4 regions of the Pseudomonas sp. PVC-3-1 genome follow, and region 2 is predicted to be linked to each of the others. Evidence: predicted binding sites of a transcription regulator. Region 2 holds the regulator's gene; each other region holds the start of a gene.

Region 1 (7,176 bases), 1.3 Mb from region 2:
GCCACGCTGCCGCAGCAATTGCTCGATGAGTTGGTGGAAGAGGAGTTGCCGGTGCTGCCGGTGTACCTGATGAGCTCGGTGAAGATGCGTGAGTCGCACCAGGCGTGCACCCCGCTGATCTTCCTCGAGCCCCGCCACAAGCTGACCCAGCAGTTCGTCGAACTGCACAACCTGCTGGAAGCCTGAGCGATTACTGGCTGATCAGCACATCACAGGGCGGCCGCCGCAGGAAATAGCGCGTCGAGCTGCCCAGCACGGCCTGCTCGATGGCGCCGCGGCTGCGGCTGCCGAGTACCAGCAGGTCCGGTGTCCATTCCCGCAACGCCGTTTCCAGCGCCTGCTGGGCGGTGCCCTGTTGCACCGCGCAGAGCAGTTGCGGCCCATTGGGTGGTACGTGCGAGCGCTCGTCCTGCAGCGCCTGGCGCAGCAGTTCGCGCTGGGTGTCCAGATGGCTGCCGGCGCGATCGGCCTTCTTGCCCGGCTGGTAGGCGTTGAGCGCCAGCAGCTCGGCCGTCGGTGCCAGTAGGCGATAACCGGCGCGCCAGGCCTGGCAGGAGCAGTGCGACAGGTCCAGCCCGGAAAGAGCCTTCGCATACGGTCTGGCGGATTCGTCCACGGCCAGCAGGATCGGCGCGCGGCAATGGCGGGCGATGCGCTCCAGAGTGGTGCCATCGAAGCGCTCCAGCAACTGCTGGTGGTGCGCGCCGATCACCAGCAGGTCGGCGTTCAGCTCCTGTGCCGCCTCGGTGACGGTGTTCGCTGCACGGCCCTGGCGAATCATCAGCTGGTAGTCGGTGATGTCACTGGCGCGAGCCGCATCGCGCAGCGCCACTTCGGCGGCTTCGCGCACCGTGGCCATCATGCGGTCGGGGAAGAATTCCTCGATGACATGCAGCAGCGTGACGCTGGCGCCGTGTTGGCGGGCCAGTTGCGCGGCGCGGCGCACGGCAATATCCGCCTCGACGCTGAGGTCATGGGCGACGAGCAGGTTCCTGTACATGGTGGGCTCCCTCTGTGGCGCTTCCACTGTCGCGCCACGTAGGAAATTTCACCTTGATGTAGGGCAATGGCCCGCTTTCACCGACTCCGCAGCTGATAGATGGCGTGGCTTTCGGCGACGACGTTGCCTTCTTCGTCCTTCAACTGCAGATCAAGTGTGAACTCTGACTTGCCGTTGTGCGTGGCTTCCTCGCCGATGCGCTGGACTTCTTCCTCGCTGAGCCGCGCGTCGACCGTCACATCACTGGCGGCGGGGCGCAGGAAGCGCAGGCCGGCCTCCTTGACGATGGGGTAGAAACGCCGCGCGTCGAAGCTGGTCAGCATCAGCACACCACCGGGCAGTTCGGCCACGGTGAACAGCGCGCCGGCGTACATGTTCTGGATGTGGTTCTCGTTGCCCTTGAGCGGCATGCGCAGGCGCACGTGGCCAGGTTCCAGCACCTCGGCCTTGAGGCCGGTGCGCTTGACGAAGGTGATGTGTTCTTCGGTGAGCTGGCGGATGAACTCTTCGGGGTAGGAAGGCATGGGCGTACTCCGTTTTTCTGCCCAAGCCTAGCCTGCGTGTGCGGTCTGGCAATGACCGCACCGATTGACCGAAACGCTCGCGATCAGATGCCCTGGCGGGACAGCCAGTCGAGCAACTGCGGCAGCGGCATTGCCCCGCTCTGGCGCGCTACTTCCTGACCATTGCGCAGCAGGATCAGGCTGGGAATCGAGCGAATCCCCAGGCGGGTGGAGAGGTTCGGGTTGGCGTCGCTGTCCAGCTTGGCCAGCCGCACCTTGCCTGACAGCCGCGCGGCGGCTTGTTCGAACACCGGCGCAAAGCCCTTGCACGGCCCGCACCAGTCGGCCCACACGTCCACCAGCAACGGCAGATCGCCCTTGGCCTGGGCGGCGAAACCGGCTTCATCAAGGTCGAACGGCGTATCCAGCACGATCGGCGACTGGCAGCGCCCGCAGCTGGGCGAGTCAGCCAGGCGCGCGGCGGGCACGCGATTGAGGCCGTTGCAGTTCGGGCAGGGGATGATCAGGGAATCGGACATGGCGGGGCTCCAGAGGCTATGAAGCAAAGATGGAGCCTCGCAGGTCCGATCTCAACGGTACGTTGAATGCTTTTCCGAAGATGGGCCGACGTCGAGCGCCGGCCCATGCGCATTACACCCGGAAATGACTCACCAGCGTTTGCAACTGTCCACCCAGGCGGGCGAGTTCGACGCTGGAGGCGGCGACTTCTTCGTTGGCGGAGGCCGTCTGCTCGGAGACGTCGCGCACGTTCACCACGCTGCGGCTGATTTCCTCGGCGACGGCGCTCTGCTCTTCGGCGGCGGTGGCGATCTGCTGGTTCATCGCCTGGATGTTGGAGACGGTGCGGGTGATCTCGCCGAGGGAATCGCCGGCCTGGCGACTCAGGGCGACGCTGCTGGCGGTGAGCTCGCGGCTGCCGAGCATGACGCTGGAGACCTGGCGAGTGCCGCTCTGCAGGCCGGCGACCAGGGCTTCGATCTCTTCGGTGGATTGCTGGGTGCGCTGGGCCAGGCCGCGTACTTCGTCGGCGACCACGGCGAATCCGCGTCCGGCCTCGCCCGCGCGGGCAGCTTCGATGGCGGCGTTGAGGGCCAGCAGGTTGGTCTGCTCGGCGACCGACTTGATCACGTCCATGACCTTGCCGATCTTCTCGCTCTCCTGCTCCAGGCGCTGCATGGCTTCGGCGGAGCGTTCGACTTCCTCGGCCAGGCGCTCGATCTGCTCCACGGCCTTGTTCACCACGCGGTCACCGTCCTGGGCCTGATGGTCGGCGGCGGAGGCGGCCTGGGAGGCCTGCTCGGCGTTGCGCGCGACTTCCTGCACGGTGGCGGACATCTCGTGCATGGCGGTGGCGACCTGATCGGTCTCGACCTTCTGGGTATTGGCGCCGGCGCTGGTCTGCTCGGTGACGGCGGAGAGTTCCTCGGCGGCGCTGGCGATCTGGGTGACGCCATCGCGGATGCCGCCGATCAGCTCGCGCAGGCTCTGGCTCATGCGCTGCATGCTCTGTTGCAGGCGGCCGAGCTCGTCGCGGCGAGTGACCTGGATGGTCTGCGACAGGTCGCCAGCGGCGATGCGGTCGACCACCGCCATGGTGTCGTGCAGTGGGCGGGTGATCTGGCGGGTGATGATCAGCGCGGCGATGCTGCCCAGCACCAGTGCAAGCAGGGTGACCAGGGTCTGCAGGCTGCGGGCTTTGGCACTTTCGGCGTCGCGGCGATCAAGCTGCAGTTGGTAGAGATTTTCGCTGATCTTGACGATGTCCTGGCCCTGGTTCGTCATTTCCTTGCGCGCCTGGACGATCGCGGCCATGTTCTGGCGCAGGGTCTGCACGGCGTCGCGGTAGGTGCGCAGGGCGGTACCGAGCTGCTGAACGTATGGCGCTTCGGCGACACCGAGCACGCTTTCCAGGGCTGGCAAGCCGGCGATGCTTTCGTCCAGGCCGCGGGTTACGCCGTCGCCGTTGCTGGTGAGGGCGGTGGCGAGGTAGTCGCGCACGTCATAGCGCGCCTGCAGCAAGTCCTCGCGGGTGCCGCTGATGGCCTGGAAGCGGGTGGCGCGCTCTTCGTCGGCCGGCGCCTTGAGGATGTCCTGCTGGATCTGCGCGGTCAGCTCGTTGGCGCGGGCGGCGTTGTCCTGCAGGGTGCGGCGGGTGATGCCCGCGCTCTGGTAGCCGGCGCGCATGGCGGCCAGGGACTTTTCGTAGTCGGCGATGATCCCGCCGAGCTGGTCGAGCATGCGCACGTTCTCGGGACTGACGAAGGACGCGCGGAGTTTCTGCTGCTGGGCCTTGAAGTCGGCGAGGGTGCTCATGACGTTGGCGGCTTCCTGTTCGGCGCCGTCGGCGATCATGTACTGCAGGCGAGTGATGCGCAGCTTGGTGAGGCGCGAGTTCAGCTCGGTGATGTCGCTCATCCAGTTGCTGCGGTCGATCAGCGAGCCCAGGCCAACCCAGCTGACTATGGCGAGGATGGCGGTGAAGGCGAGGACCAGGCCGAAGCCCAGGGCCAACTTGAGGTTGACGCTCAAGTCGGAAATCCAGCGGTTCATTGACGATCTCCAGGAAAGGTTGTGTGAAGTCAGGCCGTTCGGAGATTGTTCTTGTTGGGGGCCAGGCGGGCGGACCGCGCCAAGACCCTATCGGCAGGTCTGGGCAGAACCGTATGGTCACGGGCGAAAAAAGTTGGCCACCGGCCGGCGCCGTAGGGCGGGTCGGAGGTCAGGGGGCGGGGAAGGCGGACGAATCCCTGTTCGCTGGTGTGTCGTTCGGTGTGGTGGCGCGCTGGCTGTCGGCGCTGGGCGGGATTGTACGGAAAGGCCCGGTACGGCGTCTGCAAAATGATGGCAAAGAGATATTGCCGAGGTCCGCTGACGCGCGAATGAGGCGCCGGTCTGGCGCCTCATTCGGTTTTCACAGGATCAGGCCCTGGCGGAGTCCAGCGCCTGGGCGAGGTCGGCGAGGATGTCGTCGATGTGCTCGATGCCGATGGACAGACGCACCATGTCGCGCGGCACGCCGGCCTTCTCCAGTTCTTCGTCGTTGAGCTGGCGGTGGGTGGTGGAGGCCGGGTGGCAGGCCAGGGACTTGGCGTCGCCGATGTTCACCAGACGCACCACCAATTTGAGCGCGTCGATGAAGCGCGCGCCCGCTTCCTGTCCGCCCTTGATGCCGAACGAGAGGATCGACGCGGGCTTGCCGCCCATGTAGCGCAACGCCAGTTCCTGCTCGGGGTGATCGGCGAGGCCGGCGTATTTCACCCAGCTGACTTGCGGATGGTCCTGCAGGTACTGCGCGACCTTCACCGCGTTCTCGCAATGGCGCTCCATGCGCAGGGCGAGGGTTTCCAGGCCCTGCAGGATGAGGAAGGCGTTGAACGGCGAGAGTGCGGCGCCGGTGTTGCGCAGCGGCACGACGCGGCAACGGCCGATGAAGGCGGCCGGACCGAAGGCTTCGGTGTAGGTCACGCCGTGGTAGGACGCGTCAGGCGTGTTGAGCAGCGGGAAACGCTCTTTGTTGTCGGCCCAGGGGAATTTGCCAGAGTCGACGACGATGCCGCCGATGCTGGTGCCGTGGCCGCCGATGTACTTGGTCAGTGAGTGCACGACGACGTCCGCGCCGTGTTCGAACGGACGGCAGAGGATCGGCGTGGCGACGGTGTTGTCGACGATCAGCGGCACACCGTGGCGGTGTGCGGCATCGGCCAGGGCCTGGAGATCGACGATGTTGCCTGCCGGGTTGCCGATGGATTCGCAGAAGACGGCTTTGGTGCGCTCGTCGATCAGCGCTTCGAGAGCGGCGATGTCATCGTGCGGCGCGAAGCGGGTCTGGATGCCGAAGCGCGGCAGGGTGTGGGCGAACAGGTTGTAGGTGCCGCCGTAGAGCTTGGCCACCGAGACGATATTGTCGCCGGCCTCGGCGACGGTCTGGATGGCATAGGTGATGGCGGCCATGCCAGAAGCCACGGCCAGTGCTGCCACACCGCCTTCCAGCGCGGCCACGCGCTCCTCCAGCACCGCGTTGGTGGGGTTCATGATGCGCGTGTAGATGTTGCCGGCGACCTTCAGGTCGAACAGGTCGGCACCGTGCTGGGTGTCGTCGAAGGCGTAGGAGCTGGTCTGGTAGATCGGCACGGCCACGGCCTTGGTGGTCGGGTCGGGGCTGTAGCCGGCGTGGATGGCCAGGGTTTCCGGTTTCATTGTTCGAGCGTCCTTGTGGCAGAAAGCCCCGAGGATGCGAGCGGCGCCCAGCCCCGGTCAATGACCGGGAGCAATGCCGGCTGGGCGCCGCTAGATCGCTTTTCGCTGAGCTTAGAACCTGTTTGCGAGATTGCGAGCTAGAGCCGAAGTAGGCGGAGCGCGCCCCAAGAGCGGAGTTTACGTGCTGTAAATGAGCATCTGAGGGCGCGTTCCAACGCCCTACGGCCGACGCGCAGCAGATCGCAAGCAGGTTTTTGTAACCGGCTCACGAGGAACAGCTGATCTCCAGGTGCTTGCCCCAGTCCGGCGGACGGCGGGTGAAGACCTCGGCGTCGGGCTGCTCTTCGAAGGGCTTGCTGAGCACTTCGTGCAGACGACGCACCACGCTGAAGTCGCCCTGTTCAGCGGCTGTGATGGCTTGCTGGGCGAGGTAGTTGCGCAGTACGTAGAGCGGGTTGACCGCGTGCATGCGGGCGCGGCGTTGGTCCTGGCTGCCGCCTTCGCGTTCGGCACGGGCCTGGTAGTCGGCGGCCCAGGCGTCGAAACCGGCGAGGTCGACGAAGTCCTCGCGGACCACGGCCAGTGCTTGCTCGGGTGCCTGTTCGCCGAGGCGGCGGAAGAACAGCGAGTAGTCCACCGCGCCCTTCTGCATGGTCTGCAGCAGGCGCTGCACCAGTTCCAGATCACCCTCTTCGGCAGTGGTGAGGCCGAGGCGTTGGCGCATCAGGTGCAGGTAGTTCGCCTGGTAGAGCGGCAGGAACAGGTCCAGCGTGGCGCGCAGGTCGTCCACTTCGACGAAGGGCGTCAGCGCCTGGCCGAGCGCGGCGAGATTCCAGTGGGCGATGGGCACCTGGTTGCTGAAGGAATAACGACCGGTGTCGTCGGAATGGTTGCAGATGTGGTTGGCGTCGAAGTCGTCGAGGAAGGCGTAGGGGCCGTAGTCGAAGGTGATGCCCAGGATCGACATGTTATCGGTATTCATCACGCCGTGGCAGAAACCGTAGGCCTGCCAGAAGGCGATCATTTCGGCGTTGCGCTCGACCACTTCGCGGAAGAAAGCCAGGTACGGCTTATCGTCGTCCAGGCACTGCGGGTAGTACGACTTGAGGACGAACTCGCCGAGGCTGCGCAGGTGGTCTTCCTGCTTGGTGTAGTAGAAGTATTCGAAGTGGCCGAAGCGCACATGGCTGGGGGCCATGCGCAGCAGCATCGCGCCGGTTTCCTTGGTCTCGCGCCATACCGTGGTGCTGGAGCCGGTCACACACAGGGCGCGGCTGCTGGGGATGCCCAGGGCGGCGAGGTATTCGCTGGCGAGGAACTCGCGGATCGATGAACGCAGCACGGCGCGACCGTCGCCCATGCGCGAGTAGGGCGTCTGGCCGGCGCCCTTGAGGTGCAGGTCCCAGTGCTCGCCGGCGTCGTTGACCACTTCGCCCAGCAGTAGGCCGCGGCCGT
Region 2 (7,176 bases):
AGGGTCGGCATGATCGCCAGGGTCAGCGGGACCTTGATGACGATCTTCGAGCCCTGGCCCTTGGTCGAGTAGATGTTGATGATCCCGTTGAGCTGGGAAATCTTGGTCTTCACCACGTCCATGCCGACACCGCGGCCGGAGACGTCGGAAATCTCGGTCTTGGTCGAGAAGCCCGGGGCGAAGATCAGGTTGTAGCAGTCGGATTCGGACAGGCGATCGGCCGCGTCCTTGTCCAGCAGGCCCTTCTCCACCGCCTTGGCGCGCAGCACGTCCGGGTCCATGCCTTTGCCGTCGTCGGAGATCGACAGCAGGATGTGGTCGCCTTCCTGCTCGGCGGACAGCACCACCTTGCCCGAACGCGACTTGCCGGCGGCCTCGCGCTCGTCAGGGCCTTCGATGCCATGGTCCACCGCGTTGCGCACCAGGTGCACCAGCGGGTCGGCGAGGGCCTCGACCAGGTTCTTGTCCAGGTCGGTCTCTTCGCCGATCAGCTCGAGGTTGATCTCTTTCTTCAGATTGCGCGCCAGATCGCGGACCTGGCGCGGGAAGCGGCCGAAGACCTTCTTGATCGGCTGCATGCGGGTCTTCATGACCGACGACTGCAGGTCGGCGGTGACCACATCGAGGTTGGAGACGGCTTTGGCCATCGCCTCGTCGCCGCTGTTCAGGCCCAGGCGCACCAGGCGGTTACGCACCAGCACCAGTTCGCCGACCATGTTCATGATCTCGTCCAGACGCGCGGTGTCCACACGGACGGTGGTTTCCGCCTCGTTGGCCGGCTTGTCAGCCGCAGCAGCGGCAGGCTTGGCGGCAGCAGCGGGTTTGGCGGCAGCGGCCGGAGCTGGCGCCGGAGCGGCAGCGGGTTTGGGCGCAGGCGTTGCGGCAGCCGGCTTGGCAGCCGCGGCCGGTTCTTCTTTCGCACCGGTGAACTGGCCTTTGCCATGCAGTTCATCGAGCAGCTTCTCGAATTCGTCGTCGGTGATGTTGTCATCGCCGCTGGCGGCCGGAGCTTCCTCAGGCTTCGTCTGTGCAGCAGCCTCGACGGGAGCGCTGGCTTCTTCCTTCGCGCCAGTGAACTGGCCCTTGCCATGCAACTGGTCCAGCAGTGCTTCGAACTCGTCGTCGCTGATCTCGTCGCCGCCGGCCGGGGTCTCGGCAGCGGGGGCCGGCGCCGGCTTGGCGGGCTCCTTGGCGCCAGCGCTGAACTGGCCCTTGCCGTGCAGTTGGTCGAGCAGCGCTTCGAACTCGTCATCGGTGATGTCGTCGCCACCCGCGCCTACCGGCGCGGCCGGCGCATCAGCGGTGGGCTCGAGGGCATCCATCAGTTGCTCGAACTCGGCATCGGTGATGTCGCCATAGGCAGCAGGAGCAGCAGGAGCTTCCTCTACAACCGGCTCGGCGGCCACCGGAGCGGCAACCGGCGCTTCGGCCGGAGCAGCGTTCGGATCAGCCAGACGTGACAGCGCAGCGAGCAGCTCGGGAGTAGCCGGCGTCGGTTCCTCAGCGTCACGGACCTGCTGGAACATGACGTTGACGGTATCCAGCGCCTGCAGCATCACGTCCATCAGTTCGGCATCCACGCGGCGTTCGCCTTTGCGCAGCATGTCGAAGACGTTCTCGGCGATGTGGCAGCACTCGACCAGCGCGTTCAGCTGGAGGAAGCCCGCCCCACCCTTGACGGTGTGGAACCCACGGAAGATGGCATTGAGCAGGTCCATGTCTTCCGGACGGCTTTCCAGCTCGACCAGTTGTTCGGACAGTAGCTCGAGGATCTCGCCGGCCTCCACCAGGAAGTCCTGGAGGATTTCGTCATCGGCGTCGAAGCTCATTCGGGTGCTCCCTCTACAGCGTCAGCGGACGCTTAAAAACCAAGGCTGGACAACAGATCGTCGACATCGTCCTGACCGGACACGACGTCCTTTCTTGTATCGGCAGCAATCTGCGGACCTTCACCCTTGGACGATCTTTCTTTTTCCACCGCGTCGCGCATGCTCTCGTGGTCATGCTCGATGCCGGCGTAGCGATCGACCTGCCCTGCCATCCAGACCAGCTTCACCAGGTTCGATTCGACCTCGGTCACCAGCTTGGTGACGCGTTTGATCACTTGCCCGGTAAGGTCCTGGAAGTCCTGCGCCAGCAGGATGTCGTTCAGGTGCGCGGAGAGCTTTCGGCTGTCCTGGGCGCTGATGTAGAGGAACTGCTCGACACGCTTGGCGAGGTCGCGGAAGGCTTCGGGACCCAGCTCGCGGCGCATGAAGCGCGACCAGTCTTCCTGCAGTTCCTTGGCCTGGGTCTCGATGTGCATGACCACCGGGGTGCACTCTTCCACCAGGTCCATGGTGCGATTGGCCGCTTTCTCGGTCATCGTCACCACGTAGGACAGGCGGTCAGTGGCGTCGGCGATCTGCGAGACTTCCTGGGCGCGTGGCGAGCTGGGGTCGATCTGGAAGTTGACGATGGCGTTGTGCAGCTCACGGGTGAGCTTGCCCACTTCCTGGTAAAGACCGCGATCGCGCGCCTGGTTGAGCTCGGAGATCAGCTGCACGGCAGTCTGGACTTCGCCGCGTTCGAGGCAGTCGACCAATTCGCGCGCGTGTTTTTTCAGGGTCGACTCGAAGTCACCCGCGGATTCGTTGAAATCCATGACGCCCTCTTGGTCAGCCTCAGCTGCCGACCCGCTCGAAAATCTTCTCGATCTTTTCTTTCAGCACCTGAGCGGTGAAAGGCTTGACCACATAGCCGTTGACCCCGGCCTGAGCCGCTTCGATGATCTGGTCGCGCTTGGCTTCGGCGGTGACCATCAGCACCGGCAGGTGCTTCAGACGCTCGTCGGCGCGGACTGCACGGAGCAGGTCGATGCCGGTCATGCCGGGCATGTTCCAGTCGGTAACGAGGAAGTCGAAGTTGCCGCTGTGCAGCATCGGCAGCGCAGTGGTGCCGTCGTCGGCCTCTGCGGTGTTGGTGAACCCCAGGTCCCGCAGGAGGTTCTTGATGATGCGCCTCATCGTGGAAAAGTCGTCCACGATGAGAATTTTCATGTTCTTGTCCAAACCTGCCTCCATCGATACCAAACGCGCCCTGGCGGGCGTGCCGTCAATTCATTGAGCGCCGTGCGCTCTTTGCTGTGGGCGCGTCAAAGGAACGTCACCCAAAAATTCGTAAGCCTATAACTTGCCTAAGGAAAATCCCTTCAGCACTGCCTCTCAGAAGCAGTCGACGCGAAACTACCCGATGCTCAGCGAGCGCGCCACTCCGCCAGACGCGAACGCAGGCGCGCGGCGCACTGGCTGTGCAACTGGCTGACGCGGGACTCGCTGACGCCCAGTACTTCGCCGATCTCCTTGAGGTTGAGTTCCTCGTCGTAGTACAGGGCCAGCACCAGTCGCTCACGCTCGGGCAGCTTGGTGATGGCGTCGGCCAGGGCCGCCTGGAAGCGTTCATCCTCCAGCCCGTGGGACGGCTCGTTGTCGTGGTGCGATGCGTCTTCGGCAAAGCCGCTACCCTGGTCGCCGTCCTGCAACATGTCATCGAAGCTATACAGACGGCTGCCCTGGGTGTCGCTGAGGATGCCGTAATAATCTTCGAGGCTCATATTGAGTTCGGCAGCAACCTCCTGATCTTTAGCGTCACGTCCGGTGCGCGCCTCGACGGCGCGGATGGCGTCACTGACCATGCGGGTGTTGCGGTGGACCGAACGCGGCGCCCAGTCGCCCTTGCGCACCTCATCGAGCATGGCGCCACGGATGCGGATGCCGGCGTAGGTTTCGAAACTCGCGCCCTTGCCCTGATCGTACTTCTTCGCTGCCTCCAGCAGGCCGATCATGCCGGCCTGCATCAGGTCCTCCACCTGCACGCTGGCCGGCAGGCGGCCGAGCAGGTGGTAGGCGATGCGCTTCACCAGAGGGGCGTGTTTCTGGATCAGCAGTTCCTGGGAGTTGTGCGCCTGTGCCTTGCTGTACATACGCGCTCCGGAGGCCGCGGTCATACGGCCGAACCCGTGGGATGTTGCACCAGGCGCTCGACGAAGAACTCCAGGTGCCCTCGTGGGTTGGCCGGCAGCGGCCAGCTGTCGACCTTCTGCGCCACCGCACGGAAGGCCAGGGAAGCCTTGCTGCGCGGAAACGCCTCATACACCGAACGCTGCTTCTGCACGGCCTTACGCACCGACTCGTCGTAGGGGATGGCGCCGACGTACTGCAGCGCCACGTCCAGGAAGCGGTCGGTGACCTTGGTCAGCTTGGCGAACAGATTGCGGCCTTCCTGAGGGCTGTGGGCCATGTTCGCCAGCACGCGGAATCGGGTCATGCCGTAGTCGCGATTGAGCAGCTTGATCAAAGCGTAGGCATCGGTGATGGACGTGGGTTCATCACAAACGACCAGCAGCACTTCCTGGGCGGCACGGACGAAGCTCACCACCGAATCGCCGATGCCGGCAGCGGTATCCACCACCAGCACATCGATGTTGTCGCTGATATCACTGAAGGCCTGGATCAGGCCGGCGTGCTGCATCGGCGTGAGGTGCACCATGCTCTGGGTGCCCGAGGCCGCCGGGACGATGCGGATGCCGCCGGGCCCCTGGAGGATCACGTCGCGCAGGTCGCATTCGCCTTCGATCACGTCGGCCAGCGTCCGCTTGGGCGACAGGCCCAGCAGCACGTCAACGTTGGCCAGGCCCAGGTCGGCGTCCAGCAGCATGACGCGGCGGCCGAGATCGGCCAGCGCCAGCGACAGGTTCACTGACACGTTGGTCTTGCCTACGCCACCCTTGCCACCAGTGACCGCGATTACCTGAACGGGATGCATACCCATATCAATACCTTGTCTCGTCGTTCGACCGTCACGCTTCTGGCGTTTCGGCTAATCCGGTTGCAGTGCTCTACCGCCTCCGGCGCTCGCGGATCGTCTAACAGAGCATCCGCATCGCTTGGGCGGCCCAAGCGGCCACCCCACGCCCCACACGGGGCTCACAATCTTCAGCTGGCGCGACGCACCGGCTGTTGGTAAAGACCGGCGAACATGTCCGCCATGGCGTCTTCGCAGGGCTCTTCGGGCGACTGCAGGCTCACCGCACGACTCACCAACTGGTGCGCGCGTGCCACATGCAGGTCATCCGGGATCTTCGGCCCGTCAGCCAGATAGGCTACCGGGAGATGCTGGCTGATAGCCAGAGCCAGAGCTTCGCCGAGGCTTCCCGCTTCGTCCAGTTTGGTCAGGATGCACCCGGCCAGCCCACAGGAACGATAGTTCTGCCAGGCGGACTTGAGCACCTGGCTCTGGCTGGTCGCGGCCAGCACGAGGTAATTCTTCACGTTCAGGCTCAGCGACGACAGCGCTTCGAGCTGCATGCGCAGCGCCGGGTCGTTGGCCGGCAGGCCGGCGGTGTCGATCAGCACCAGGCGCTTGCGCGCCAGCGGCGCCATGGCCTGGATCAGCGACTGGCCCGGATCGACCAGGGTCACCGGCACATTGAGGATACGGCCGAGAGTCTTGATCTGCTCCTGGGCGCCGATGCGGAAGCTGTCCATGGACACCAGGGCAATGCTCTGCGCGCCATATTTCAGCACGTAGCGGGCAGCCAGCTTGGCCAGGGTGGTGGTCTTGCCCATGCCGGCCGGGCCGACCAGGGCGATCACGCCACCCTGCTCCAGCAGGTCGATTTCCGCGGTATTGATCGAGCGCGCCAGGTGCGCCAGCAGCATGCGCCAGGCCTGCTTCGGGTCGGCGATGGACGCCACGCGCTCCAGCAGGTTGCGCGACAGATCGGCCGGCAGCCCCATGCGTTGCAGGCGACGCCACAGGTTGGCTTGTTTCGGACGCTGGTTCTGCAACTGGTTCCAGGCAATCGAGCCCAGCTGCACTTCAATCAGTTCGCGCAGGCCGTTGAGCTCGAAGCGCATGGCTTCCAGCGCCTGCTGGCCGGCAGCGGCGGGCGCCGGGGCGACCGGAGCGTCCATGGCTTCGGCGAGGGTCTCGGCAGCGCTGCGACGCGGCGCCTGGGTGCCGTACATTTGACGGTCCTTGCGCACACCATCGCTTGCGCGGGCAGGGGCCGACAGGTCCGCCTTGGCCTGGGCGATCTTCGCCTGGGTCTTGCGCAGTTCGGCTTCCAGCGCCGGGTTCGGCTTGCTGGCAGCCACCGGGGCCTGGTAATCCAGCGCCGCGGTCAGCTCCACGCCGCCGGCGACACGGCGATTGCCGATGATCGAGGCATCCGGGCCCAGTTCGTCACGGACCAGTTTCATGGCCTGACGCATATCAGCGGCGAAGAAGCGTTTTACCTGCATGGTCTTGGACCTCAATTCTGCCCAACGGTGGCAACAATCGTGACTTGTTTGTTGTCCGGGATTTCCTGGTAGGCCAGCACGTTCATGGTGGGAACCGCCATCCGGGCGAATCGCGACATCATCGCGCGGATGGGACCTGCCACCAGCAGAATCGCCGGCTTGCCAAGCATCTCCTGACGCTGCGCCGCCTCAACCATCGAGCGCTGCAGCTTTTCGGCCATTCCGGGTTCCAGCAACATGCCGTCTTCGGAGCCCTGTCCGGCCTTCTGAAGACTGTTGAGCAATATCTGTTCCAACCTGGGTTCCAGAGTGATCACAGGCAGCTCCGGCTCTAGTCCCACAATGGTTTGCACGATTGCGCGGGACAGCGCGACGCGAACCGCCGCCACCATCGCGGCGGGATCTTGACTCTTCGCTGCCACGTTGGCGATGGCTTCGGCGATGGTACGAATGTCGCGTACCGGCACCTGCTCCTGCAGCAGCGCCTGAAGCACCTTGAGCAGGGTCGACAGGGAAATCAGCCCCGGCACCAGCTCTTCGGCGAGCTTGGGCGAGGTCTTGGCCAGCAGCTGCATCAGTTGCTGGACTTCCTCGTGGCCGAGCAACTCGTGGGCATGCTTGTGCAGCACCTGGTTCAGGTGGGTAGCAACCACGGTACTGGCATCCACCACGGTGTAGCCCAGGGACTGCGCCTGGTCGCGCTGCGAAGCCTCGATCCATACCGCTTCCAGGCCGAAGGCCGGGTCCTTGCCAGCGATGCCATTGAGGGTGCCGAACACCTGGCCGGGGTTGATCGCCAGGTCGCGGTCCGGATAGATCTCGGCTTCCGCCACACTGACGCCCATGAGCGTCAAACGGTAGGCGTTGGGCAGCAGGTCGAGATTGTCGCGGA
Region 3 (7,176 bases), 860 kb from region 2:
CTCCGGAAGACAAGGACGATCAGCAGAAGATCCGCGACGCCATCGCCTCGCTGGTCAAGCAGACCGGCGCCATCGAGAAGGCCGCCACCGCGGTCGGCGTTCAGGACCTGAAGCCGGACAACGCCGATCACCAGTTCTGATCCGCGCATCCTGAAGTGACTGCGGCTCCAGGCCGCAGCTACTGAAGTGGCAAAGGCAAAGCCCCGCACTGCGGGGCTTTGTCGTTTCCGGACGGCAAACGATGTCGTTCGCAAATACAAATTTTTCATATTTGCATTTGACGCCCCTGATAACATGGCGCGCTGCCATGTCACCGCTCTGGAACCCGTCGATGCTCCACCGCCGTACCGCCCTGCACCTCGTGCCGCTGTTGTCTGCCCTCGCCCTTGCCGCGTGCAAGCCGGAGACCTCCCAGCACGCCGTGGCCGAACCTGGCGAAGCACTATCCGGCGGCGCCACCACGGTCAAGCAGAGCGACCGCAACGCCTATTCCATGCCCTCGGCCAACCTCACGCCAAGCCGCCGACTGGACTTCGCCGTGGGCAACAGCTTCTTCCGCAACCCCTGGGTGATCGCGCCAACCACCACGACCGCGCGCGACGGCCTCGGCCCGTTGTTCAACACCAACGCCTGCCAGAACTGCCACATCAAGGACGGCCGCGGCCATCCGCCGGAGCTGAACGACGTCAACGCCGTGTCGATGCTGGTGCGCCTGTCGATCCCCGCCGGCTCCGCCGACGTCGAGACCATCAAGCGCCTGGGCGTGGTGCCCGAGCCGGTGTATGGCGGACAGTTCCAGGACTCGGCAATCCCCGGCGTCGCGCCCGAAGGCAAGGTCCGCGTCGAGTACGACGCCATGCCGGTGACTTTCAAGGACGGCACCGTGGTCGAGCTGCGCAAACCCAAGCTGCGCATCAGCGACCTGGGCTACGGCCCGATGCATGCGGACACGATGTTCTCCGCCCGCATCGCCCCGCCGATGATCGGCCTGGGCCTGCTGGAGTCCATCAGCGAAGCGGACATCCTCGCCAACGCCGAGCTCCAGGCCAAGGGTGGCGATGGCGTGCAGGGCCGCCCAAACCGCGTCTGGGACGATGCCACGCAGCAGACGGTCCTCGGCCGCTTCGGCTGGAAGGCCGGGCAACCCAACGTCGCCCAGCAGAACGCCCACGCCTTCTCCGGCGACATGGGCCTGACCAGCGACCTGCTGCCCAGCGACGACTGCACGGCGGCGCAGACCAATTGCAAGAACGCCATCGATGGCGGCAAGCCGGAAGTCAGCCAGCACATCTTCAACCAGGTTGCCTTCTACGCCCGCAACCTCGCGGTGCCGGCACGGCGCAAGCACGACGACCCGCAGGTGCTCACCGGCAAGGGCCTGTTCTTCGACAGCGGCTGCGCCAGTTGCCACACGCCCAAGTTCACCACCGGCGCCAACGCCGCCGAACCGGAGCTGGCCAACCAGGTCATCCGTCCCTACAGCGACCTGCTGCTGCATGACATGGGCGAGGGACTAGCGGACAATCGCCCGGAATTTCTCGCCAGCGGCCGCGACTGGCGCACGGCGCCGCTGTGGGGCATCGGCCTGACCGAGACGGTCAATGGCCACACCCAGTTCCTGCATGACGGCCGCGCCCGCAACCTGCTCGAAGCCGTGCTCTGGCATGGCGGCGAAGCCGAAGCGGCCAAGCAACGCGTATTGAATTTCGACGCCGGGCAGCGCGATGCCCTGCTGGCGTTCTTGAACTCACTCTAAGGAGCCGAGCCCACCATGTTCCGCCCCCGACTGCTGATCACCAGCCTCGCCATCGCCCTGGGCGCCTGCTCGCCCACCGACCCGCAGGCCACCACCAGCGCCACGCTGGCCCAGCAAGTGATCCTGCCGACCTACAGCCGCTGGGTCGACGCCGACCGCGCGCTGGCGGCCAGTGCCCTGGCCTACTGCCAGGGCAAGGAAGACCTGACCAAGGCGCGCGCCGACTTCATGGCCGCGCAGAAGGCCTGGGCCGAGCTGCAGCCGCTGCTGGTCGGCCCGCTGGCCGAGGGCAACCGCTCCTGGCAGGTGCAGTTCTGGCCGGACAAGAAGAACCTTGTGGCGCGCCAGGTCGAACAACTGCTGAGCAGCGGCAACGCGATTTCCCCGGCGACCCTGGATAAATCCAGCGTCGTGGTCCAGGGCCTGACCGCCTACGAGTACATTCTCTTCGACGCCAAGATCGACCTCGCCAATGCCGAAACCAAGGCGCGCTACTGCCCGCTGCTGGAGGCCATCGGCAGCCACCAGCAAGCGCTGGCGGAGAACATTCTGGCGCAGTGGAAGCAGGACGGCGGCATGCTCGCCCAGCTCTCCAAGTTCCCCAACGAGCGCTACGCCGATGCCCACGAGGCCATCGCCGAGCTGCTGCGCGTGCAGGTCACCGCACTGGACATGCTGAAGAAAAAACTCGGCACCCCGCTGGGCCGCCAGAGCAAGGGCATCCCGCAGCCCTTCCAGGCCGAAGGCTGGCGCAGCGACATGTCGCTGGCGAGCCTGGACTCCAGCCTGACCGGCGCCCAGGCGCTGTGGGACGGCACCGACAAGAAGGGCCTGCGCGCCCTGCTGCCGACGGAGCAGAAAGAACTGGCCGGCAAGATCGATGCGGCCTACGCCGACGTCCACGGCAAGCTGAAGGCCATCGATAAACCCCTCAGCGAGCTGCTCAAGGACGAAGCCGGCATCAAGCAACTGAACGAGCTGTACGACAGCCTCAATGTCGTCCACCGCCTGCACGAAAGCGATCTGGCGAAGGCCCTCGGGGTGCAGCTCGGCTTCAACGCCAACGACGGCGACTGATTCGGTCTGCTGCGCGTCGGCCAGGTGACGTATCTTTCCGCCTAGCCTGGCTCTAGCTCGCAAGATCGATGGAATACCAGAAGTAATAGAGGTGAACGCCATGTTGCGACGTCACGTGATCGGCCTGGGCAGCCTGCTGCTCGGCGCCCTGACCTTCGGCGGCTGGACGCTGTCACGCAAGGGCAAGGAGCCCCTGGTGCTGTCCGCCCGTGACGACGCGGATGGCAAGCACTACGCCGTCGGCTATCGCCTGGACGGCAGCTGTGCGTTCGCCACCGAAGTCGGCCTGCGCTGCCACGACGTGGTGCAGCACCCCAGCCTGCCGCTGGCGCTGTTCGTGGCAAGGCGTCCAGGGCGGCAAAGCTACCTGATCGACCTGAACGACGGCCGTCTGTTACAGACCCTCGACTCGCAAACCGACCGCCACTTCTACGGCCATGGCGTGTGGCACAAGGACGGCGAGTGGCTCTACGCCACCGAGAACGACACCACCGCCCCGGGGCGCGGCATGCTCGGCGTGTACCGTTTCGACGGCGAGCGCCTGAGCCACACCGGCGAGATTTCCACCCACGGCCTCGGCCCGCACCAGGTGTCCTGGATGCCCGACGGCGAGACCCTGGTCGTGGCCAATGGCGGCATCCGCACCGAAGCCGAAAGCCGCGTGGAGATGAACCTTGATGCCATGGAACCGAGCCTGGTGCTGATGCACCGTGACGGCAGCCTGATCTCCAAGGAAACCCTGCCACAACAGATGAACAGCGTGCGCCATCTGGCCATCGCCCAGGACGGTACCATCGTCGCCGGCCAGCAATACATGGGCGACTCCCACGACCGTGCCGACCTGCTCGCCATCAAGCGGCCGGGGCAGCCATTCCAGCCCTTCCCGCTGGCCGACGAACAGCGCCTGGCCATGACCCAGTACACCGCCAGCGTCGCCGTACACAACGAACTGCGCCTGGTCGCGCTCACTGCGCCGCGCGGCAACCGCTTCTTCATCTGGGACCTGGATACCGGCGCCGTGCGCCTGGACGCGCCGCTGCCCGACTGCGCCGGCGTCGGCGCGGTGAAGGACGGCTTCGTCGTCACTTCCGGCCAGGGCCGCTGCCGCGTCTATGACTGCCGCCAGGAGCGCATCGCCGGCACGCCGCTGGACCTGCCCCCAGCCTTCTGGGACAACCACCTGCACCTGGCCTGAGTCCATACACCCCGCGAGCGTAGGAGCGGACTTCGTCCGCGATGTGCCTAGCCCACAAGCTGAGCTGCCGGGAAACGATCGCGGACGGAGTCCGCTCCTACGTGATCCTCAACCTCACGGCATCCAGCTGAACGCCCGTCCCAGAGCGGCCGACGACGCTACCACTCATCTGCTCGGGCTCAAATACGCGCCCGCGCGGCCGATGCAAAGACTGACCGATTCCCACCCTGCGTCTTAGAGGCGTACCCACGATGTCCCCCAACTCCTCCCTGCGTACCCAGATCCTTTCGCTGCTGGGCGGCAGCCTGCTGCTCGTGCTGCTGATCGCCCTTGCCTGCTTCCACTTCCTCTCCGGCAGCGTCGGCGCCTACCAGCGCCTGCTGGACGGCCCGCTGCAATCCTCGCAACTGGTCGACCAGGCCAACCTGGCCTTCAAGGTCCAGGTGCAGGAATGGAAGAACGTCCTCCTGCGCGGCCAGCAGCCGGTCGATCTGAACAAATACTGGAGCCAGTTCGAAGACCAGGAACGCGCCGTGCAGGAGGTCCTCGGCCGCCTGGAGCAGAGCGCCAGCGACGATCCGCAACTCAAGACTCAGGTAACGCGCCTGCGCGACGAGCACCGGCAGCTCGGCCAGGCTTATCGCAAAGGCCGCGACGCCTACCTCGCCGCCGGCAGCGATCCGCGCGCCGGCGACGCCGCCGTGAAGGGCATCGACCGCGCCGCCAGCGAGCAGATGGCCGCCCTGGTGGACAGCCTGCACCGCGACGCCCAGGAAGAAGCCAGGAGCATTTCCGCCAGTGCTCACAGCACCGTCATCAGCGGCAGCCTGATCCTGCTGATCTCTGGCCTGGTGCTGGGCCTGCTCAGCCTGTGGCTGGTCAATCGCAACCTGATCGGCCCGATTGCGCGACTGATCGAGCACATCGCCCAGCTCAGCGAAGGCAACTTCGGCGAGCGCGTCGACGCCAGCCGCCGCGACGAACTGGGCCGCCTGGCCCGCGCCGCCAACACTCTGCGCGACTTCCTGGCCGAGACCTTCACCCGCCTGAAACACAGCACTACCGAACTGGACACCGCCAGCGGCGAGCTGAATGCCATCGCCACCCTGATGGCCGAAGGCACCCGCGAGCAGTTCTCGCGCACCGACCAGGTGGCCACGGCGATGCACGAGATGTCCGCCACCGCCCAGGAAGTCGCCCGCCACGCCTCCGATGCCGCGCGCGCCGCCGACGACGCCGACCAGCACGCCCAGCAAGGCGGCGAAGTGATGAAGACCACCATCGTCACCATCACCGAGATGAGCAACGAGATCGCCAACACCGCCGACGTCATCCGCCGCCTGGAAAGCGACAGCGGGCGCATCGGCAAGGTGCTCGAAGTGATCCGCGGCATCGCCGACCAGACCAACCTGCTGGCGCTCAACGCTGCCATCGAGGCTGCCCGCGCCGGGGAAGCTGGCCGTGGATTCGCCGTGGTCGCCGACGAAGTCCGCACCCTGGCCCAGCGCACCGCCGAGTCGACCGCCGAGATCCACCAGATCATCGACACCGTGCAGACCGGTTCGGTGAACGCCCTGCGCGCCATCGAGAACGGCCAGACCCGCAGCGAACAGGGCGTGGAGCGCGTCACCCAGGCCGGCGAAGTGCTGCGCAGCATCACCCTGGCCGTGGAAGCGATCCGCGACATGAACCGGCAGATCGCCACCGCCGCCGAGGAACAGACCTCGGTTGCCGAGGACATCTCGCGCAACCTCACCGAGATCACCGCCATCGGCGCCACCAACGAGGAGAACGTGGTGCGCACCCAGGGCGCCAGCCGCCACCTGCATGGCCTCTCCAGCGAGATCGCCGACGTCACCCGCAAGCTCAGCGCCTGATCCCTTCTGCCACATGGACGTGGCTTCTGCCCCTGAGTTGCCCGCTGCACTGATCCGGCGCATATCTACCGCAAACAACCTTACTTTTCGTGGGAAACCTCTTGTAATCGCAGCCCTTTGACTCGCCGGGCATTCAGGCATAAGGTGCGCAATTCCGCCCCGCAATGGGGCGTCCCACGTATCGGCTTCAGAGCCTGATCGACATCTGCGCGAACGGAAGGCTGTCCGGTTGAATTGCCGGGCGAGCGATCGCGCCCGATTGCTGCCAGGCACGTACCAAGGAACAGGAAGATGTTGCGCCGCATGCTGATCATGCTGGGCGTAGTTGCCGTCATCGTTGCGGTGCTCGCCGGCTCGAAATACCTCTCCATCACCAAACAGATCGCCATGTTCTCGGCACCGCGTCCGCCGGTGAGCGTGAACGCCACCCAGGCCGAGCAGCGCGATTGGCAAAGCCGCCTGGCGGCCATCGGCACCCTGCGCGCGATCCAGGGCGTGACCCTGACCGCCGAAGTCTCCGGCACGGTCAGCGCGGTGCAGTTCGTCTCCGGCGACAAGGTCAAGGTCGGCCAGCCGGTGGTACAGCTGGAATCCAACGTCGAGCAGGCCACCCTGCGTACCGCCGAGGCAGACCTCGGCCTGGCCCAGGTCGAGTACGAACGCGGCAAGAGCCTGGTGGGTCGCCAGGCGATTTCCAAGAGCGAGTACGACCGCCTCGCCGCCCAGCTGAACCGCTCCACCGCGACCGTCGCGCAGCTCAAGGCGAGCCTGGACAAGAAGCGCATCCTCGCGCCCTTCTCCGGCACCATCGGCATTCGCCAGGTGGACGTCGGCGACTACGTGTCTCCCGGCACCGAGATCGTCACCCTGCAGGATCTTTCGACCCTGCAGGTGGACTTCTTCCTGCCCGAGCAGGACTTCCCGCTGCTCAAACGCGGGCAGAAGGTGGTGGTGCGCGTGGCGGCCTATCCGGGCCAGAGCTTCGACGCACAGATCGACGCCATCAGCCCCCGCGTGGACAACCAGACGCGCAACCTGCTGGTTCGCGCCAGCATGGCCAACCCCGACGGCAAGTTGCTGCCGGGCATGTTCGCCAACCTGGAAGTGCAGCTGCCGGACAGCGCACCGCGCGTCGTGGTCCCCGAGACCGCCGTGGCCTTCACCCTGTACGGCAACTCGGTGTACGTGGTGGTGCCGCAGAAGAAGAAAGCGGATGACAAGGACGCCGACGTAGCAAGCACCAGCCAGACCCAGGTTACGGAATCGTCGCA
Region 4 (7,176 bases), 3.2 Mb from region 2:
GCTGCACCAGGTGCGGGGTGACGATCATCAGCAGTTCGCGGTCATCCTTGTCCAGGCTGGAGGAACGGAACAGCGCGCCAATCACCGGGATGCTGCCCAGGAAGGGGAACTTGTCGATATTGCTGATCGTGCTGCTGCTGATCAGGCCGCTGATCACGAAGCTCTCGCCGTCGGCGAGCATCACGCTGGTATCGGTACGCCGCACGGTCAGCGCGGGTACGGCGATGTCGTTGGTGCGGATGCCACTGGAGAAGTCCAACTCGCTGACTTCCGGCGCGACCTTGAGCGCGATGCGCTTGTCGTTCATCACGGTCGGGGTCAGGGTCAGGCGCACGCCGAACTCCTTGTACTCGATGGTGATGGTGTCCTTGTCGCCATTGGGCACGGGAATCGGGAACTCGCCACCGGCCAGGAACGACGCGCTCTGCCCGCTGGTGGCCACCAGACTCGGGCGCGCCAGGGTGTAGGCGAAGCCGCTGCCTTCCAGGGCATTGATGAAACCCAACCACTTGCTGCTGCCGCCGCCCCAGATGATGTTGAAGCCGCCGTTGGCATTGCCGAAGGTGCCATCGAGGTTACCGACGGGATCGACCGTCATGTTGCCCAGGCTGCCCGGAGAGCCCAGCACGAAGGTGTTGGAGCCGCGCCGCACCAGCGAAGTGCTGGCCTGCTTGAGCTTGCTGCGACTGACCTCGACGAAGCGGATATCGGTCTGCACCTGGTTGGGCAGGCTGCCGGCGCCGACGCCGGTAGCCCCGGCCACGTCGCCCACCGCACGCGCACCGACGCGCACCACGGTACGAATCGGCTGGTCGCTGCAAGCGGTCCAGATCAGCAGGCTGGTCAGGCCCTCGGTCTTGCCGGTGATGAGGAAGTCGCGCTTGTCGAGCACCTGCACGTCGGCGATGTTCGGGTCGCCGATGGCCAGGCGCTTGATCGGCACCGGCAGTTGCTGGTCGCGCTGGGCGCCCTGCTCGACGTCGAGGTTCAACTGCTGGTCAGCAAAGCCTGCGCAGGCGCTCGGCACGGCCTGCGCCGCGGAGTGGACGGCGCAGGCCAGCAGTGCGGCCAGGGGAAGGATGAAGCGCTTGGACATCGATGCACTCCTTGCTCAATGTGCTTCACGGGAAACGGTGGTGCCGCGGTAGACCACCACGCCAGCGTCGACCTGCGGGGCGGAGACCTGGCGCACGGCGGGCGCCTGGGCCTGACGCGGCTTGCCAATAAGCTGCTCGAGGGTGATCGGCTGGCTGGAAGCGCCACCGAGCGAGGCCTGGATATAGCGGCCCTGCTGCTCCTTCTCGAAGAGGTTCTCGTCCTTGCTGCGCACAGCCAGGCGCAGGGAACCGGCCTGGCTGGCCAGCATGAGGCGCGAAGCGGCTTCGGCGGGTACCGCCAGCACGGCAGTGCGCGGCGGTTTGGGTGTCTTGTCCTTGGGGTCGCCGGCGTTGCGTGCCTGGCCGTCGGTGGCAACGGCGATCTGTTCGCCGTAGGTCAGCACCCGCACACCAGGCAGCACCACCTGGGCGCTGAGGCTGCGCTCGGTGCTCTGCTGATCCTGGACGAAGAGCATGACGTCGACGTAGTCGCCGGGGAGCACGAAACCGCCGCCACCGATGACCTCGTCCACGGCAATCGCCATGGCGCGCTCGTCCGGGCGGATGGTGCGGGCCAATGGTCCACCCGGCTCGGTGATGGCGGAAGTGAGGATATTGCCCGCCGGAACGGCGACCCAGACGCGCTGGCCGATCACCGCTTCAGGCTTGGGAAAGCTGCCAGCGGGCGCAGTGCGGAGCATCTCCACGCTGACATCGTCCTTGCCGATCACAGCCAGGGCCGGCAGGTCACGGGCGGCCACCACCACGGCGGTGCGCTGCAGCTTGTCGGCCTCGGCCATCGCCGCCGGCGCTACCTCCTGGACCACCCCAGTCACCGGCGCGGCCGGTTTGCCAACCTGTAACCCCAGGTACCCCACCACGCCAGCGCAAACCAACAACAGCCCGGCGAATACCATCAGCACCTTGCTATTCATGACGACGTCCTTGGGGAATGTCGAAAAATGCGGACCGAGGGTCCACGGCCTTGTCGTGAGAAGTCAGCCACCGGCACCGCCAGTGCTTGTCCTTCAGACCTTTATTGTTGTTTCGGCCAGGCGAGGAAGTTCGATAAGAATCATTCCTCATAATCAGCTTTTATTTGTTCCAAATCAGAATCTAGTAGCTGTGTTTAGAGCGTCAACTACGCCGGTTAAATTTACGACATGCAATTACTTATATGCCGAGAGGGTTATAACTTTGGTATTAGCGCTATTTGAACAATTGCATTCAGCCATACGACGCCTAGCCTGACGATGAAGTCGGGGCGCCGCCCCGGTGGTATTCGAGGGAGCACCCGTGATGGACCTGACAATAAAAAACCTGTCCCTGAAACTGTATTGCAAGGCCAAGGCATTCATGGCCGACAAGGAAGGGGCAACAGCGATCGAATATGCGGTTATTGCGGGACTGATCTCGGTAGTCGTCATCAGCGCGGCCGCGTTGATCGGAACCGACCTTGGCGTAATCATGGACAGCATCAAGACCGAAGTTGCAAAAGCGAAATAGCGGTTATTCCTGATTTCCGCTCTTCTACCTAATTGGAAGTTCCCGCGCCCGGCGCGGGAACTTGTTCTGCTGCGTGCATGAAAGTTTTCTAAAGTTGCGCCCTGCGCTGCCGATACAGCCTGCTCAAACCCGTTTCACAGCAGGATGCTTTACCAATGCTTCGTTCGCTGTCCTTCTCCAGGAAGATTCTCCTGGCTGCCTCCCTCGTGGTTACCTTCGCCTTCGCCTGTTTCATCTTCTTCAACGATTTGCGCCAGCGCGACGCGATCCACTCTGACACCGAATCCTATCTCTCCGAGGTCGGCAGCCTGACCGCCAGCAACATCCAGAGCTGGCTGGAGGGGCGCATCCAACTGGTGGAAGCGGAAGCTGCGCAACTGGCCGATGGCGAACCGACGTCCGAGCGCATCCAGCACGTGCTGGAGCAGCAGGTGTTCCAGAAGAACTTCGAATCGGTCTACCTCGGTGAAGCCGCCAGCGGCGTGTTCACCATGCGCCCCTATGCGCCGATGCCCGACGGCTACGACCCGCGCACCCGCGGCTGGTACAAGGACGCCGTGGCCGCCGGCCGGCTGATCGTGACCGAGCCCTTCCTCGATGCCGGCACCAACGAGCAGATCCTCGCCATGTCCATGCCGGTCATGCGCAATGGCCAGTTGGTCGGCGTGGCCGCCGGCGACATGAAGCTGGAAACCATCACGGCGATCATCAACTCGCTGAAGTTCGACGGCGATGGCTATGCCTTCCTGGTCAGCGACGCCGGCAAAATCCTTCTGCACCCCGATAGCAGCCTGATCTTCAAGAGCCTCGGCGAGGTCTACCAGCAAGGCGCACCCAAGGTGCAGCCGGGCGTGCAGGAAGTCAGCATCAACGGCGAGGACCAGCTGGTCTCCATGACCCCGGTGAAAGGCCTGCCGGGCGTGACCTGGTACGTCGCCCTGGTGCTCAACAAGGATTCCGCCTACGCGATGCTGAGCGATTTCCGCAACACCGCCATCATCGCCACCGTCATCGCCATCATCGCCATCCTGTTCCTGCTGGGCATGCTGATCCGCGTGCTGATGGCGCCACTGACCGACATGGGGCGCGCCATGCAGGACATCGCCCAGGGCGAAGGCGACCTGACCAAGCGCCTTAACGTCGCCAGCAACGATGAGTTCGGCGTGCTGGCCAATGCCTTCAACCGTTTCGTCGAGCGTATCCACGAGTCCATCCGCGAAGTGGCCTCCACCGCACGCCAGCTGCACGACGTCTCGCAGTTGGTGGTGAATGCTTCCAACTCCTCGATGAGCAACTCCGACGAACAGGCCAACCGCACCAACAGCGTCGCCGCGGCGATCAACGAACTGGGCGCCGCCGCCCAGGAAATCGCCCGCAACGCCGCCGACGCCTCGCACCATGCGACCGACGCCAGCCATCAGTCCGCCGATGGCCGCCAGGTGGTCGAGCAGACCATCAGCGCGATGAACATGCTGTCGGACAAGATCAGCTCGGCCTGCGCCAACATCGAGTCACTGAACAGCCGCACGGTGAACATCGGGCAGATTCTGGAGGTGATCAAGGGCATCTCCGAGCAGACCAACCTGCTGGCGCTGAACGCCGCCATCGAGGCCGCCCGCGCCGGCGAAGCTGGCCGTGGATTCGCCGTGGTGGCGGACGAGGTGCGCAACCTCGCCCACCGGGCCCAGGAGTCCGCGCAGGAAATCCAGAAGATGATCGAGGAGCTGCAGGTCGGCGCCCGCGAAGCCGTGGATACCATGACCGAAAGCCAGCGCTACAGCCTGGAGAGCGTCGAGATTGCCAACCGCGCTGGCGAGCGCCTGGCCAGCGTCACCCTCCGCATCGGCGAGATCGATTCGATGAACCAGTCGGTCGCCACCGCCACCGAAGAGCAGACCGCCGTGGTCGACTCGCTGAACATGGACATCACCGAGATCAACACCCTGAACCAGGAAGGCGTGGAAAACCTCCAGGCCACGCTGCGCGCCTGCGCGGACCTGGAGAACCAGGCAGGCCGGCTGCGCCAGTTGGTGGACAGCTTCCGTATCTGATTCTTGCGAAGATGAAAAAAGGCGCCTTTTGGCGCCTTTTTTGTTCGCGAGCAAGCTCGCTCCTACAGGTCGGGGCTCTTGCAGGAGCGAGCTTGCTCGCGAACCTGCCCATCCCGACCCTACCACCAAATTCCGCTTTCTCAGGCTTGGCCCCAACCAGCCTGTATCACCGCTGAAACACCTACCACAGAGCCACTCCTACCGTTCGTCCGACTCTTTCAAGCTTCCCTCGGGCACGCCGAAATCAAGGGTGAAGGCCTTTGATACCAACCAACAAACCGGGCCTGTCGTCACCGCCGGCACAAGGGAGTTCCGGCCACGCCCGCACGGCTATCCGCCGCGCCGGCGCCGTCCGTTTCACACCACAGGAACGGACGTCCTGCGGCGACACCGGATCTGTCGCCCGGACCAACGCCGCTCAGGCATCCCACTACTTCCGGACTCGACGCAGCATGATCAAGAGCCTGAAATTCAGCCATAAGATTCTCCTGGCCGCTTCTCTTGTTGTTTTCTCGGCATTCGCCCTCTTCACCCTCTACAACGACTACCTGCAGCGCAACGCGATCCGCGAGGACCTCGAAGACTATCTGCGGGAAATGGGCGACGTGAGCGCCAGCAACATCCAGAACTGGCTGAGTGGCCGGCTGCTGCTGATCGAAAGCACCGCACAGACCATTGCCCGCGACAGCGCAGCGGAACATCTGAGCGCATTGCTGGAGCAGGACAGCCTGCGCAAGACCTTCAATTTCACCTACCTGGGCCAGGAAGACGGCACCTTCACCATGCGCCCCAACAGCGCCATGCCTGACGGTTACGACCCGCGCACCCGCCCCTGGTACAAGGATGCCGTCGCCGCTGGCGGCACCACGCTGACCGAGCCGTACATCGACGCCGCCACCCAGGAACTGATCATGACCGTGGCGACCCCGGCCCGCGCTGGCGGCAAGACCTTGGGTGTAGTCGGCGGCGACCTTGGCCTGCAGACCCTGGTGCAGATCATCAACTCGCTGGACTTCAGCGGCATGGGCTACGCCTTCCTGGTCAGCGGCGACGGCAAGATCCTGGTGCACCCGGACAAGAGCTTCATCATGAAGTCCCTCTCCGACATCTACCCGCAGAACACCCCGAAAATCGGCGGCGGCTTCAGCGAGGCTGAGCTCAATGGCCACACCCGCATCCTCAGCTTTACCCAGGTGAAGGGCCTGCCGTCCGTGAACTGGTACATCGGCCTGTCCATCGACAAGGACGCGGCCTACTCCATGCTGAGCAAGTTCCGCGCCTCGGCCATCATCGCCGCCGCCATCGCCATCGTCGCCATCCTGCTCCTGCTGGGCATGCTGATCCGCGTGCTGATGCAGCCGCTGACCACCATGGGCCGCGCCATGGAAGACATCGCCCAGGGCGAAGGCGACCTGACCAAGCGCCTGAAGGTCGCCAGCAACGACGAGTTCGGCGTGCTGGGCAACGCGTTCAACCGCTTCGTGGAGCGCATCCATGAATCCATCCGCGAAGTGGCCTCCACCGCGCGCCAGTTGCACGACGTCTCGCAACTGGTGGTGAATGCCTCCAACTCGTCCATGAGTAATTCCGACGAGCAATCCAACCGCACCAACAGCGTGGCCGCGGCGATCAACGAGCTGGGCGCCGCCGCCCAGGAAATCGCCCGCAACGCCGCCGATGCCTCGCACCACGCCACCGACGCCTCGCACCAGGCCGGTGACGGCCGCCAGGTGGTCGAGCAGACCATCAGCGCGATGAACATGCTGTCGGACAAGATCAGCTCGGCCTGCGCCAACATCGAGTCGCTGAACAGCCGTACGGTGAACATCGGGCAGATTCTGGAGGTGATCAAGGGCATCTCCGAGCAGACCAACCTGCTGGCGCTGAACGCCGCCATCGAAGCCGCCCGCGCCGGCGAGGCGGGTCGTGGATTCGCCGTGGTGGCGGACGAAGTGCGCAACCTCGCTCACCGCGCCCAGGAGTCCGCGCAGCAGATCCAGAAGATGATCGAGGAGCTGCAGATCGGCGCCCGCGAAGCCGTGGATACCATGACCGAAAGCCAGCGCTACAGCCTGGAGAGCGTCGAGATTGCCAACCGCGCTGGCGAGCGGCTGGCCAGCGTCACCCACCGCATCGGCGAGATCGATTCGATGAACCAGTCGGTCGCCACCGCCACCGAAGAGCAGACCGCCGTGGTCGACTCGCTGAACATGGACATCACCGAGATCAACACCCTGAACCAGGAAGGCGTGGAAAACCTCCAGGCCACGCTGCGCGCCTGCGCGGACCTGGAGAACCAGGCAGGCCGCCTGCGCCAGTTGGTGGACAGCTTCCGCATCTGACCGCGGCAGCTATGAAAAAGGCGCCTGCGGGCGCCTTTTTTTGTTCGCGAGCAAGCTCGCTCCTACAGGTCGGGGCGCTTGCTCGCGAACATCCCTGTTGTCTGGTTTCGGGGCGGCACTATCTGCACGATCGCGGGCATGGCCCGCTCACCTCAACGCCGCTTGCTACCGCCCAGCAGC

The links. The regulator FliA, encoded in region 2, starts transcription of late flagellar genes. The targets are predictions, from matches to a motif close to CTAAAGTTTNNNNNNNNNNNGCCGNTAA.
Region 1: the regulator FliA is predicted to act here: its motif matches at 4,162-4,189, upstream of AC2T4A_RS07585 (methyl-accepting chemotaxis protein).
Region 3: the regulator FliA is predicted to act here: its motif matches at 4,207-4,234, upstream of AC2T4A_RS09750 (methyl-accepting chemotaxis protein).
Region 4: the regulator FliA is predicted to act here: its motif matches at 2,692-2,719, upstream of AC2T4A_RS28610 (methyl-accepting chemotaxis protein).

The regions. Positions count from the first base shown of each region.
Region 1 is NZ_CM172023.1:1,621,341-1,628,516, forward strand. It holds gene AC2T4A_RS07565 (ParA family protein) at 1-186, shown strand, start outside; gene AC2T4A_RS07570 (universal stress protein) at 191-1,000, opposite strand; gene AC2T4A_RS07575 (YiiD C-terminal domain-containing protein) at 1,078-1,524, opposite strand; gene trxC (thioredoxin TrxC) at 1,608-2,042, opposite strand; gene AC2T4A_RS07585 (methyl-accepting chemotaxis protein) at 2,155-4,074, opposite strand; gene AC2T4A_RS07590 (bifunctional O-acetylhomoserine aminocarboxypropyltransferase/cysteine synthase) at 4,444-5,721, opposite strand; gene selO (protein adenylyltransferase SelO) at 5,987-7,176, opposite strand, start outside.
Region 2 is NZ_CM172023.1:2,968,649-2,975,824, reverse strand. It holds gene AC2T4A_RS13965 (chemotaxis protein CheA) at 1-1,829, opposite strand, end outside; gene AC2T4A_RS13960 (protein phosphatase CheZ) at 1,862-2,644, opposite strand; gene AC2T4A_RS13955 (chemotaxis response regulator CheY) at 2,664-3,038, opposite strand; gene fliA (RNA polymerase sigma factor FliA) at 3,236-3,985, opposite strand; gene fleN (flagellar synthesis regulator FleN) at 3,982-4,809, opposite strand; gene flhF (flagellar biosynthesis GTPase FlhF) at 4,974-6,284, opposite strand; gene flhA (flagellar biosynthesis protein FlhA) at 6,296-7,176, opposite strand, start outside.
Region 3 is NZ_CM172023.1:2,108,493-2,115,668, reverse strand. It holds gene AC2T4A_RS09770 (imelysin family protein) at 1-140, shown strand, start outside; gene AC2T4A_RS09765 (di-heme oxidoreductase family protein) at 332-1,756, shown strand; gene AC2T4A_RS09760 (imelysin family protein) at 1,772-2,833, shown strand; gene AC2T4A_RS09755 (DUF1513 domain-containing protein) at 2,934-4,028, shown strand; gene AC2T4A_RS09750 (methyl-accepting chemotaxis protein) at 4,280-5,905, shown strand; gene AC2T4A_RS09745 (efflux RND transporter periplasmic adaptor subunit) at 6,197-7,176, shown strand, end outside.
Region 4 is NZ_CM172023.1:6,208,437-6,215,612, forward strand. It holds gene AC2T4A_RS28595 (type II and III secretion system protein family protein) at 1-1,096, opposite strand, end outside; gene cpaB (Flp pilus assembly protein CpaB) at 1,112-2,032, opposite strand; gene AC2T4A_RS28605 (Flp family type IVb pilin) at 2,409-2,603, shown strand; gene AC2T4A_RS28610 (methyl-accepting chemotaxis protein) at 2,759-4,654, shown strand; gene AC2T4A_RS28615 (methyl-accepting chemotaxis protein) at 5,107-6,996, shown strand; gene AC2T4A_RS28620 (helicase HerA-like domain-containing protein) at 7,149-7,176, opposite strand, start outside.